3 regions of the Pantoea sp. sgz302252 genome follow, and region 3 is predicted to be linked to each of the others. Evidence: predicted binding sites of a transcription regulator. Region 3 holds the regulator's gene; each other region holds the start of a gene.
What was found. Region 3 encodes Fur, which represses iron uptake genes when iron is present. Its sites were predicted from a motif close to ATAATAATGAGAACNACTATCAA; they were not measured.
Positions count from the first base shown of each region.

Region 1: the regulator Fur is predicted to act here: its motif matches at 2,154-2,176, upstream of sodA (superoxide dismutase [Mn]).
Region 2: the regulator Fur is predicted to act here: its motif matches at 2,091-2,113, upstream of ACLW56_RS06145 (Nramp family divalent metal transporter).

Region 1 covers NZ_JBLFJW010000015.1:63,981-68,270, reverse strand. Annotated here, with positions in the region: gene yiiM (6-hydroxyaminopurine reductase) at 1-9, opposite strand, end outside; gene kdgT (2-keto-3-deoxygluconate transporter) at 208-1,191, opposite strand; gene sodA (superoxide dismutase [Mn]) at 1,460-2,080, opposite strand; gene rhaT (L-rhamnose/proton symporter RhaT) at 2,368-3,402, shown strand; gene rhaR (HTH-type transcriptional activator RhaR) at 3,403-4,251, opposite strand.
Region 2 covers NZ_JBLFJW010000006.1:7,510-11,799, reverse strand. Annotated here, with positions in the region: gene ACLW56_RS06155 (EAL domain-containing protein) at 1-559, shown strand, start outside; gene ACLW56_RS06150 (NupC/NupG family nucleoside CNT transporter) at 606-1,808, opposite strand; gene ACLW56_RS06145 (Nramp family divalent metal transporter) at 2,154-3,392, shown strand; gene ACLW56_RS06140 (DUF2502 domain-containing protein) at 3,511-3,861, opposite strand; gene mgrA (L-glyceraldehyde 3-phosphate reductase) at 3,985-4,290, opposite strand, start outside.
Region 3 covers NZ_JBLFJW010000035.1:54,486-58,775, forward strand. Annotated here, with positions in the region: gene seqA (replication initiation negative regulator SeqA) at 1-88, opposite strand, end outside; gene ybfF (esterase) at 262-1,026, shown strand; gene ybfE (LexA regulated protein) at 1,158-1,451, shown strand; gene fldA (flavodoxin FldA) at 1,601-2,131, shown strand; gene fur (ferric iron uptake transcriptional regulator) at 2,445-2,897, shown strand; gene ACLW56_RS21235 (hypothetical protein) at 3,024-3,929, opposite strand; gene ACLW56_RS21240 (hypothetical protein) at 4,015-4,290, opposite strand, start outside.

The sequences.
Region 1 (4,290 bases), on a different contig from region 3:
ATAATGCATCTTCCCTTCTCCTGCCCCATCGCTTTAGCCCCTATTTTTGCACGTTAACTGCGCAAAATGCGACATGCATTGCACGCCGATATCACGTCACGCTGGCGGCGTACTCACTGCCGAAAAGTTAAGGCAGGTCGATAAGCTGTTTGGAATTCACTAAAGCAAAAAGGCCTCATTCGAGGCCCTTTCATTATCTCAACCGTGTTATTTCACGGCGTGGCGAACATCAATCCCAATCGCCGCCGATTTCACTTTACGTGACCAGATTGAGGTAATGATCGGCACCAGAATCGACGTCACGATAACGGATGTCGCCACCAGTGAAGTCGCTGCCGGCGCCATCGGTTTGAAGGCTGGCACCATTTCGGCTATCAGCACAGGCGTTGCCACTGCGGCACCTGCCGAACTGGAAGCCGCAATCCCGGCAGTGCCATCGCCGCCGCCAATCAGCTTATCGGCAATAATCAGCGGAATACCTGTCACCACAATCACTGCCAGGCCAAGCAGAATACCCAACACGCCAGTCTGCGCAATGACGCCCAAATCGATAGTGTTACCCAGCGCAAACGCAAAGAACGGGATCAGCGTTTGTACCGCTTTACCGAAGAAATCTCGCAGTTCCGGGTCAAGGTTACCCAACAGGAAACCCACCAGGAACGGTAACACGGCGCCTACAAACACATGCGGTTCAAAAGAGGCAATCCCTGCCGTGCCGAGAATAATCATCGTCATCAGCGGGCCTGACTCCAGCGACATCAGCACAAACGCGCCAGCCTCTTCTTTGGTGCCGTACTGTTGCATGATGGAGGCGTACAAACCGCCGTTAGTCATATCCATACACGCCACCAGCGCCAGCGTGGACAACCCAGCGAAGAAGCCTGCTTCAACCCCATGCTCGGGAATAATGCGCGAAGCAATGGCGGCAACAACCCACGCCACCGCGATTTTAGTCACCACCAGCGTGCCTGATTTACGCAGAACCGTGCCCGTGGCGCTGAGTTTTATTGAGGCCCCCATGCAGAAGAACCAGACGGCAAGAACAGGAACGGTACCGGTAATCATCCCGTTGGTAAACGAGCCAAAATATTTACCCGCATCCGGTGAGAAGGTATGGCACAACGCTCCCAGAAAAAGAGGAACCAACATCATGCCACCAGGAATTTTTTCAATTGCACGTTTGATTTGCATTTCCACCACCCGTAAAACGTATTGTTTCTGCTATTTTTTTCGCTTTTCATGCGCCGAATCGCGCTCAAGGAGCGTCGGCGCAAACAATAATCCTTATGAATGATGAGAACAGTGATCTTACGTACAAATTAAAACGTCATTTCATATTTATGGGATCAATGTTTCTAATTTTGATATTTGTCACATCCTGGCCTTCAGGCATAAAAAAACCCCGCTGAGTTCAGCAGGGTTTTGTTTGCCCGCAGGCAACGACAGGCGTCAGTTCGCCTTATTTTTTCGCCGCGAAACGTGCAGCAGCTTCATCCCAGTTGACCACGTTCCAGAACGCTTTGATGTAGTCCGGGCGACGGTTCTGGAATTTCAGGTAGTAAGCGTGTTCCCACACATCCAGGCCCAGGATTGGGAAACCGGAGGTGCCAGAAATCGCTTCACCCATCAGCGGGGAATCCTGGTTAGCGGTAGAAACGACAGCCAGTTTGCCGTCTTTCAGAACCAGCCACGCCCAGCCAGAGCCAAAGCGAGTTGCCGCCGCTTTTTCGAACTCTTCTTTGAATTTCTCAACAGAGCCGAAGGTGCTTTCGATAGCCGCTTTCAGGTCGCCCTGCAGGGTGGTCCCGGTTTTCAGGCCTTTCCAGAACAGGCTGTGGTTAGCGTGACCGCCGGCGTTGTTACGCAGTGGGCCTTTTTTGTCTGCTGGCAGCTGATCCAGTTTGGTGATCAGTTCTTCAACCGGCAGGTTAGCGAATTCTGGCAGGCTTTCCAGCGCAGCATTGGCGTTGTTCACGTAAGCCTGGTGGTGTTTGCTGTGATGGATTTCCATCGTCTGCTTGTCGAAGTGCGGCTCCAGAGCATCGTACGCGTACGGCAGGGATGGCAGTGTATAACTCATATTCATCTCCATTTATTATCGGGCGGCCGAGTGTTAACGCCGCGTAATCAGTTGGTTCATTATAGTTATTTAAATGATATTGAAAATGTTTATCAATGCCGTAATTTTAATAAGGTTATAACAATTGGTTATGTGGCTGATTTTGTGAGCCCGCTCAAGGTGAACACGCGCTTTTTGCCAGGTCTTGGCGTTACACGGCAACGGTCTGAAGGTTAATCAAGTGGCTGATTTTTACACTCATCACCTCAGATGAATGATTCATCGATGTAAAACGTTGAGGTTAAAAAATGAGTCACGCGATTACGATGGGTATCTTTTGGCATTTGATAGGCGCCGCCAGTGCAGCCTGTTTCTATGCCCCGTTCAAGCAAGTCAAAAATTGGTCCTGGGAAACCATGTGGTCCATTGGCGGTATTGTCTCCTGGCTTATTCTGCCGTGGGCCATCAGCGCCATACTGCTGCCGGATTTCTGGGCCTACTACGGATCTTTCAGCGCCTCCACTCTGCTGCCGGTCTTTTTATTCGGCGCAATGTGGGGCATCGGCAATATCAACTATGGCCTGACCATGCGTTATCTCGGCATGTCGATGGGCATTGGGATAGCGATTGGCATCACGCTGATTGTCGGCACCCTAATGACGCCAATCCTTAATGGCGAGTTTCACGTTCTGGTCGGCACCGAAGGCGGTCGTATGACGCTGCTCGGCGTGCTGGTTGCCGTCATTGGCGTGGGCATTGTGACCCGTGCGGGGCAGCTCAAAGAACGCAAAATGGGCATCAAGGCGGAAGAATTCAACCTGAAGAAAGGCCTGCTGCTGGCCGTGATGTGCGGGATTTTCTCTGCCGGCATGTCTTTTGCGATGAACGCGGCGAAACCCATGCATGAAGCTGCTGCGGCACTCGGCGTTGATCCCCTGTACGTCGCCCTGCCAAGCTATGTGGTGATCATGGGCGGCGGTGCGGTTATCAATCTCGGCTTCTGCTTTATTCGCCTGGCAACCAAGTCGAACCTGTCCGCAAAAGCCGACTTCTCGCTGGCAAAACGCATGATCATCGGCAACATCCTGTTTTCCGCACTGGCTGGCCTGATGTGGTATCTGCAATTCTTCTTCTACGCCTGGGGTCACGCAAGCATTCCGGCGCAGTATGACTACATGAGCTGGATGCTGCACATGAGCTTCTACGTGCTGTGTGGCGGTCTGGTTGGGCTGATTCTGAAAGAGTGGAAGTCGGCAGGTCGTCGTCCGGTGGGTGTGCTGAGCCTCGGTTGTGTGGTCATTATCATTGCTGCCAACATTGTCGGCCTGGGCATGGCGAACTGATTACGCCGCTGTTTTGTTACGATGACGCCACTGACCTGGCGTCATCCCCACTTCCCGATTAAACACCACCGAAAAGTAGTTACTGTCCTCAAAGCCGCAGTGCATCGCAATTTCCCCGATCATCAATTCTGAATGCTGCAACAGGTACTGTGCGTGGCAGATTCGCAGCTGGCGTAAATAGTGGTTGATGGTCATCCCGGTTTGCGTCCTGAACTGCTGACGTAGCGTGCGCTCGCTGCAGGCCTGCTGCTCACAGAATTTATCCAGCATGAAAGGTTTATTCAGGCTACCCGCCAGCGCGGTAAGCAATTTATCGAGCAACGCTTCGCTCTCGGTGGCGGCAAGATTGTCGGTGGCATAACGATGGCGGCGCAGCATCACCACCAGTTGGGCAAACAGCAGTTCAGCCATCTCATTGGAATGCGGGCAGCTTTTATAGCCTTCCTGTTCCAGGGCGGTGATCACCTGACGGGCCTGTGTCATGCCATTGCTGCCAATACGCCAGTGGGGAGCCCAGGTCGTGCCGTTCAGGCCGGGAATATGGGCGGCCCAGTCGAGGTTCAGGTTAAAGCGATCCGGACAGTAGATAATATTCTGCAAAACCAGATCGTTAACGGACGCATAGGAGTGTTTGTCTTCCGCACGGATATAAAAGAGATCGCCGCGAGTAATACGATATGGACGATCATTCAGAATATGCAGCCCGTTGCCGCGCCACACCAGAACCAGCTCGCAAAACTCATGCGTGTGCTCCGCAAAGACATTTTGCGGGTAGCGATCGGCCACAGCCACCGCCTGCTGCGGCGAGGCAAAGAAATCGGCCTTTCGGAGAATAAGCGGAGCGGACACGGCAAGACCTCAAACAGCGAATAACGTTCTCATTATTAG
Region 2 (4,290 bases), on a different contig from region 3:
GCAATTCAACCTGAGCAAACGCTTCGATCTGCTGGTGGTTGAGACCTTATTCAAAGCGATGCAAGCGTTACCCGGCGAGCATTTTTCTGTGAACCTGATGCCGTTCACGCTGATGCAAAAAGAGAGTGCCAACAAGATTATCGATCTCTTCGACCAATACGCCATTTCGCCGAAAAATGTGACTATCGAGATAACCGAGCAGCAGGCGTTTGCGGGGTCTGAAAACAGCGTGCTGAACATTCAGCGTCTGCGGGAATTTGGTTGCCAGATAGCGATTGATGATTTTGGCACGGGCTACGCGAACTACGAGCGGCTGAAGCGCCTTGAGGCGGATATCGTTAAAATCGACGGCAGTTTCGTGCGTAACATCACCACGGACGTGGTGGATGAAATGATCGTCAAATCGATATGCGAACTGGCGAAGGTCAAGAATTTCACTCTGGTAGCAGAGTATGTCGAAACGGAAGCGCAGCGCGAGTTGTTGTACCGGCTCGGGGTGGATTATCTGCAAGGCTATTTGATTGGTATACCTCGCCCGCTCAGTGAGCTGGTAAAATAAAAAAAGCCGGGAGCTATTCACTCCCGGCTTTTCACCTCTGCCTGGCTTACAGAACCAGTGCGGCGATAGACGCTGAAAGCACGCTCACCAGCGTAGAACCGTAGACCAGCTTCAGGCCGAAGCGAGAAACCACGTTGCCTTGTTCTTCGTTCAGACCTTTAATCGCACCGGCGATGATACCGATGGAAGAGAAGTTGGCGAAGGACACCAGGAAGATGGACAGAATGCCTTCTGCGCGCGGGGAAAGCGTGCTGGCGATTTTCTGCAGATCCATCATCGCAACGAATTCGTTGGAGACCATTTTGGTGGCCATGATACTGCCGACCTGCAGCGCTTCAGCGGCAGGAACACCCATCACCCAGGCCACTGGCCAGAAGATGTAGCCCAGAATCCCCTGGAAGGAGATGCTGTGGCCGAACCAGCCGGTCACGGTCGCGAACAGGGCATTCAGGGCCGCGATCAGCGCGATGAAGCCGATCAGCATTGCTGAGACGATAATTGCCACTTTAAAGCCTGCCAGGATGTATTCACCCAGCATTTCAAAGAAGCTCTGACCTTCGTGCAGATTAGACATCTGCAGGTTCTCTTCGCTCTGCTCAACGCGATACGGGTTAATGATGGACAGAACGATAAAGGTGCTGAACATGTTCAGAACCAGCGCCGCAACCACATATTTCGGGTCCAGCATCGTCATGTAAGCACCGACGATAGACATCGACACGGTAGACATCGCCGTCGCCGCCATGGTGTACATGCGGTTGCGGGACATCTTGCCGAGAATATCTTTGTAGGCGATGAAGTTTTCAGACTGACCGAGGATCAGGGAGCTTACCGCGTTGAATGACTCCAGTTTACCCATACCGTTGACTTTGGAGAGCACGGTACCGATAGCACGGATAACAATCGGCAGAATACGGATATGTTGCAGAATACCAATCAGTGCAGAGATGAACACGATAGGGCAAAGCACTTTCAGGAAGAAGAATGCCAGACCTTCATCGTTCATTTTACCGAAGACGAAATTTGTCCCTTCATTGGCGAAACCGAGAAGTTTTTCGAACATCTCGGAGAATCCTTTCACAAATCCGAGGCCGATATCTGAGTTCAGGAAGAACCAGGCCAGCAGGACTTCAATGACAAGTAGTTGAACAACATAGCGAATGCGAATCTGTTTACGGTTATGGCTGACCAGCAACGCCAGAATCGCAACCACCGCAAGCGCGAGGACAAAGTGTAGAACGCGGTCCATATTTGCTCCAAATATGAGGCAGGTTAAGTTTCCGTGCACATTCTATGCAACAAGGTGAAAGAAAACGAGATCTGTGCCGCACTATAGTTAGAACCTGTGAGCAATCTCAAAAAAGGTGATCCATCAGACATTTCCGTTATGTTATGTAAAGGTGTTAAAAGTTATCTTTTTGTACTAGTCTGACTAAGGGGCAACCCGGCGCTCCACCTACCCGCAAACATGGCTGGATACGGCTATCGTTTCTGTCTATCAGAGAAATCATTATCACCTCACCAAATGAACTTGATAATCATTCTCATTTTGATAGCATAAAACATAGCAAAGGCTATATTTCAGAGGCAGAAAATGACAAACAGTCGCGTTGAGAGTAGCAGCAGTCGCGCAGCGCACAAGATGCGACTTGCATTAATGGGGCCTGCGTTCATTGCCGCCATCGGGTATATCGATCCGGGCAATTTTGCCACTAATATTCAGGCAGGAGCCAGCTTTGGCTACCAGCTGCTGTGGGTCGTCGTGTGGGCTAACCTGATGGCGATGCTGATTCAGGTTCTCTCCGCCAAACTCGGCATTGCCACGGGCAAAAACCTGGCAGAGCAAATCCGCGATCACTATCCGCGTCCTCTGGTCTGGTTTTACTGGGTTCAGGCAGAAATCATCGCCATGGCGACGGATTTGGCGGAATTTATTGGCGCCGCGATTGGTTTCAAGCTGATTCTGGGGATTTCGCTCCTTCAGGGTGCTGTACTGACCGGGATTGCCACCTTCCTGATCCTGATGCTGCAACGCCGGGGGCAAAAGCCGCTGGAAAAAGTGATTGGCGGGCTGCTGCTGTTTGTCGCTGCGGCCTATATTGTCGAGCTTGTCTTTTCCCAGCCAGCGCTTGCACCGCTTGCGAAAGGGATGGTGCTGCCTTCTCTACCCAATTCTGAGGCGGTTTTCCTCGCCGCCGGGGTGCTGGGCGCCACCATTATGCCGCACGTTATTTATCTCCATTCTTCGCTGACACAGCATTTGCATGACGGTACGCGGCAGGAACGCTATAACGCGACCCGCTGGGATGTGGCGATTGCTATGACCATTGCGGGTTTTGTGAACCTGGCGATGATGGCAACCGCAGCGGCTGCTTTCCATTTCAACGGTCACACCGGCGTGGCCGATCTTGATGAAGCCTATCTGACGCTTGAACCGCTGCTGAATCACGCGGCGGCGACCATTTTCGGCCTGAGCCTGATTGCCGCCGGTCTTTCCTCCACGGTGGTAGGAACGCTTGCCGGACAGGTGGTGATGCAAGGGTTTATCCGCTTCCACATACCGCTGTGGTTCCGCCGGGTTGTGACCATGCTGCCGTCGTTTATTGTGATTCTGATGGGGCTCGACCCAACGCGTATTCTGGTGATGAGCCAGGTCTTGCTGAGCTTCGGGATTGCGTTGGCGCTGGTGCCGCTGCTGCTGTTCACCAGTGATAAAAAGCTGATGGGTGACCTGGTGAACACGCTATGGGTGAAACGGGCGGGTTGGGCAATCGTGGTGCTGGTGGTCACGCTGAATGGCTGGTTGCTGGTGGGCACGTTATTAGGTTTGTAGGGTAATTGCCCGGCGGCGCTGCGCTTGCACGGGCCTACGATGGCTCGATGCCGTTTGTAGGCCCGGTAAGGCGAAGCCGCCACCGGGCACTCGTCACCGGGCAAAAATCGTTGAGGAATTAATGGCGATGTCCGTGCCCATGATCGCCCCGGCCTGGGCCACGACCCCAGCCGCCGCGGTGATCGTCGCGGTCGTTCCAGCCTTCGCGATAGCCGCGCTCATAGGCTTTGCGTTTATCCCAGCCGCGGTGCCAGCCGTTATCATGGCGATGCCAGCGAGCATCACGCCATTCGTAATTGCGACGCCAGTCATCGTGGTCACGCCAGCGACCGCCGTCCCAGTAGTTACCGTAATTATCCTGATCGCCAATCTGTAATTTCACAGATGGCAGCAGGGTGAGTTCGCCTGCATTCGCCACTAGTGGGGCGCTTGCCAGAAGTATCGCAGCCAGAATCAGTGACCTGAACATTTCTCTCTCCTACGTTCGAAGCCTCGGTGGGCCTGTTAACGCAATCTTACGGGGCGTTACAACCCTGTAAGATTGGAGCAACTCCTAAATAACTGGTCACAGCACTTTTTGCTAAAAATGGTGCTAATTTGCGCTATTCAGAATGACATCAATGGCGGCGCACTCCTGCGGCGTAAACTGGCGTTGTTTGAGCATGCCAACGGCGTCATCAAGTTGCGCTGTTTTGCTGGCACCGATCAGCACCGACGTCACTTTGTCGTCACGCAGAACCCAGGCCAGTGCCATTTGCGACAGCTTTTGCCCACGGCTTAACGCGATGTCATTCAACTGGCGAATTTTCGCGATTTTCGCGTCGGTCAGTTGCTCTGGCTTCAGGAACTGACTGCCGCTGGCGGCACGAGAATCTGCTGGAATGCCATTGAGATAGCG
Region 3 (4,290 bases):
GCAAAATGTCGGATGCGCTCTCGCCGATGTGCCGGGTGTGGCTAGCGATAAAGGCATAGAGTTCGTCATCAACTTCGATCGTTTTCATCTTAATCCAGTGAGATATCTTTTCTGAATACAAGTCGTTGGGATTATAAAGTCAAAACCCAACAGCGGATAGCGTGTCGGCAAAAACTCAGACGACTACTGAGTGTTGCAGCCGGGTGGCAGAATGTTCAACATGATACCCTAACCCGACGAAGCGAAAAAAAGAACTTTGCCATGAATTTACATACCCGAGCGCAAACTGCACAAAACCCGCACAATAATTCTCCCATCGTCCTGGTACACGGCCTTTTTGGGAGTCTGGATAACTTAGGGATCCTCGCCCGAGACCTCGTGAGCGACCATGACATCCTGCAAGTTGATATGCGCAATCACGGCCAGTCAGAGCGTTCATCTGAAATGACTTATTCCGCGATGGCTCAGGATCTTTTAGACACCCTTGATGCCCATAACATTGAAAAAGCCACGCTGATGGGTCATTCAATGGGCGGAAAAGCGGTGATGGCCTTCACGGCGTTAGCGCCGAATCGCGTGGATAAGCTGGTCGCTATCGACATCGCCCCCGTGGATTATCACGTCCGTCGTCACGATGAGATTTTTGCGGCCATTAACGCCGTGACCGAAGCGGGCGTGGCAACGCGTCAAAAAGCCGCTGAAGTGATGCGCGAGCATCTTAATGAAGAAGGCGTGATTCAGTTTCTGCTGAAGTCGTTTGTCGAGGGCGCGTGGCGCTTTAACGTGCCCGTCTTGTGGGATCAGTATGCCAATATTGTTGGCTGGCAGACTGTTCCTGCGTGGGATCACCCTGCCCTGTTCATTCCTGGCGGAAACTCACCGTACGTCACGCCAGAGTATCGCGATGATTTGCTCTCTCAGTTCCCGCAAGCCCGAGCGCATATTATTGCAGGCGCAGGACACTGGGTGCATGCCGAAAAACCGGACGCTGTGCTCCGCGCCATTCGCCGATATCTGGCTGAATGATTAAAATGCGAGCGACCGCACGCCAATGTGGCTCACGGCGTTGGCGTGTGGGGTTCGCTGATGTATGATTGCGCGCTATCTGCGCCGGGCCTGTCGTCCGGCGGCTTGTTTCCCCGAAGTCACTCTGAATCATGGCAAAAGAACAAACGGACCGAACGACATTAGATTTGTTCGCAAATGAGCGTCGCCCGGGAAGGCCGAAAACCAATCCGCTCTCACGCGACGAACAGTTACGCATTAATAAGCGTAATCAGCTTAAACGTGACAAGAGTAAAGGTCTCAAGCGAGTTGAGCTGAAGCTCAATAACGACGCCGTTGATGCGCTGAATGAACTGGCTGACGCCAGAAACATGAGCCGCAGCGAACTCATCGAAGAGATGTTGATGCAACAACTGGCCGCTCTGCATCGCCAGGAACTTGTCTGAAAATCCAGCAAAACGTCACTTTCATGTAGCAGAGAGTGCAGTCCAGCGCGTTTGCTGTTTCCGCGCACTTCACCTCCTGCTATCATTGCCTTTATCTGTGGGCAACATTCCACCACCATTTCAATACGTTTCAAGAGGTTATTTTACTCATGGCAATTACAGGCATTTTCTTCGGCAGCGACACCGGCAATACCGAAAATATCGCGAAGATGATTCAGAAGCAGCTTGGGAAAGACGTTGCTGAAGTGCATGACATTGCCAAGAGCAGCAAAGAAGATCTCGAAGGGTTCGATATTCTGCTGCTGGGTATTCCGACCTGGTATTACGGTGAAGCGCAGTGTGACTGGGACGACTTCTTCCCAACGCTGGAAGAGGTAGACTTCAACGGCAAGCTGGTCGCGCTGTTCGGCTGCGGTGACCAGGAAGACTACGCAGAGTACTTCTGTGACGCACTGGGCACAATCCGGGACATCATTGAACCACGCGGCGCAACTATCGTCGGCCACTGGCCAACGGCGGGCTATCATTTTGAAGCCTCTAAAGGCCTGGCTGATGACGATCACTTCGTCGGTCTGGCGATTGACGAAGACCGTCAACCAGAACTGACCGCAGAGCGTGTTGAGAAATGGGTTAAGCAGATTTCTGAAGAGCTGCACCTCGAAGAGATTAAAAACGCCTGATTGGGTGACGGCGCAGCGCCTGCGTTGCGCCGTATTAGCGATAGGTTGTGTGACATTAATAGCTAAAAGCAATCAAATTAATCGCTACAAATTTTTAACTTTTGGCCGCATGTCTGTACAATGTCCACTGTTTTGACGAGGTCTGAGGTTTCGCTTTGCCGGACGCCTCGTTTTTGAAAAGCATACTTTGCTCAGGGATTGCGGTTTTCATTTAAGGTTGACAGTTCTATAATGAGACGCATTATCCTGAATTCATTCTTAGTAATGCTTCCTGATAAGGAAGTGTATCGTATAGCAACAGGACTGATTCCGCATGACTGACAACAATACCGCATTGAAGAAGGCCGGCCTGAAAGTCACGCTTCCTCGTTTAAAAATTCTGGAAGTGCTTCAGGAGCCGGACAATCACCATGTCAGTGCGGAAGACCTCTATAAACGCCTTATCGACATGGGCGAAGAAATTGGTCTGGCAACGGTTTATCGCGTTCTGAACCAGTTCGACGACGCCGGCATTGTCACCCGCCACAATTTCGAAGGCGGTAAATCTGTTTTCGAACTGACACAACAACATCATCACGATCACCTGATTTGCCTCGACTGTGGCAAGGTGATTGAATTCAGTGATGATTCCATTGAAGCGCGTCAGCGCGAAATCGCCACTAAACACGGCATTCGTCTGACCAACCACAGCTTGTATCTTTACGGTCACTGCGCAGAAGGCGACTGCCGTGAAGATGAACATGCACACGACGATACTGATAAATAATCAGTATCCGTAGTATAAAACCCACCAGCAGAGATGTGCTGGTGGGTTTTTCTTTCCATTTATTATTATATTTTTCATTTCACTTACCTACATAAATATTTTGTTTAGCATTAAATATTTTTCTCTTCATCGACCACCACCCTCAGTGTCATCATAAGGCGATGTTAGCTTATCTCCATCTATGTCAATCACAATCTGATTAGTTCTTATCTCAAAATAATTATTGGGATCAAAGCCATGAAAATCTAAATTATATAAAAACTCTCCTATGCTAATGTCAGAAGAATCATCTAAAGTACACAACTCATTAACTTTCAGAACATAGGGTTCATCCTTTTTCACCTGGCAATCAAAGTAAGTCAACGCAAGAATTGAAAAGAGGTTTTTGTATATTTCCTGATCAACAAACCATTGCTTATTGACGATAGAATACTCTAAGGAACCTATATTGTAATGATGTCTCCCTGGCAAGAATGCATATGCAGCGTTCAATTTAATTGTAAATGAATAAATTTTTCTTGCTGGAATTTCCTCCCATCCATCTCTACTTTCATTAACCTCATCATCAAAATGCCATCGATGACCAAGGTAATATGAACTCACGCCATCCGAAGCTATTGAAAATGCATGACCATATAAAGGGTAAAACTCCGGATCATCTATAGCAAGCCTACTTTTATGGATATAATATGTCTGATGGCTTCGGTTATAAAAACCAACCTTAGCAACAATATCATGACCTCTATTCTGAACTAAAAGATGAGCATAAATATGTTTCTTTTTTTGCATCACGCTATTTCCTTCCTCGCTCAAACTATAGTAAGAATATATTTTCCCAACCTTTCCATCCAGGGTTAAATCCGCACCAGGCAAAGGATCAGTCATTGCCTTATTACGCCGTCCTTCACTGGAATAAGGATATCCATATGTGTATTTTTGGAGAATAACATCTTCACTTGCAAGCGCACACGAAAAGTGAAGGGTACACATTAGCGCCGCTGTTATTTTTATTAAATATGAATTATTATTCATGGCACAACCCACTATTCAATGATCAATTAAAACATTCCAGATAAACATACCGCTTCCAATCGGTTATCTATAAATGCTACTATCCCTACACATCTTCACTAACTGATGTCAACTCAAAATATCTTTCAACATTATATGCATTTTTAAACACATACTGACTGTGCTCAATTTTTAATGCATCAGCATTTTTCACATAGGATTTATTATTATTAAAACCTCCCTTAGTTGGCATATCATCGGTACCCATCCCTCCATATTCACCTTGTGCACCATTTCGATAAAAATGGGAAAGTTCATGACAAAGTGTAGATACCCTGGAGTTTTTTCCTGTAAGCGGCTTGCATACAAAATTTTGACATAT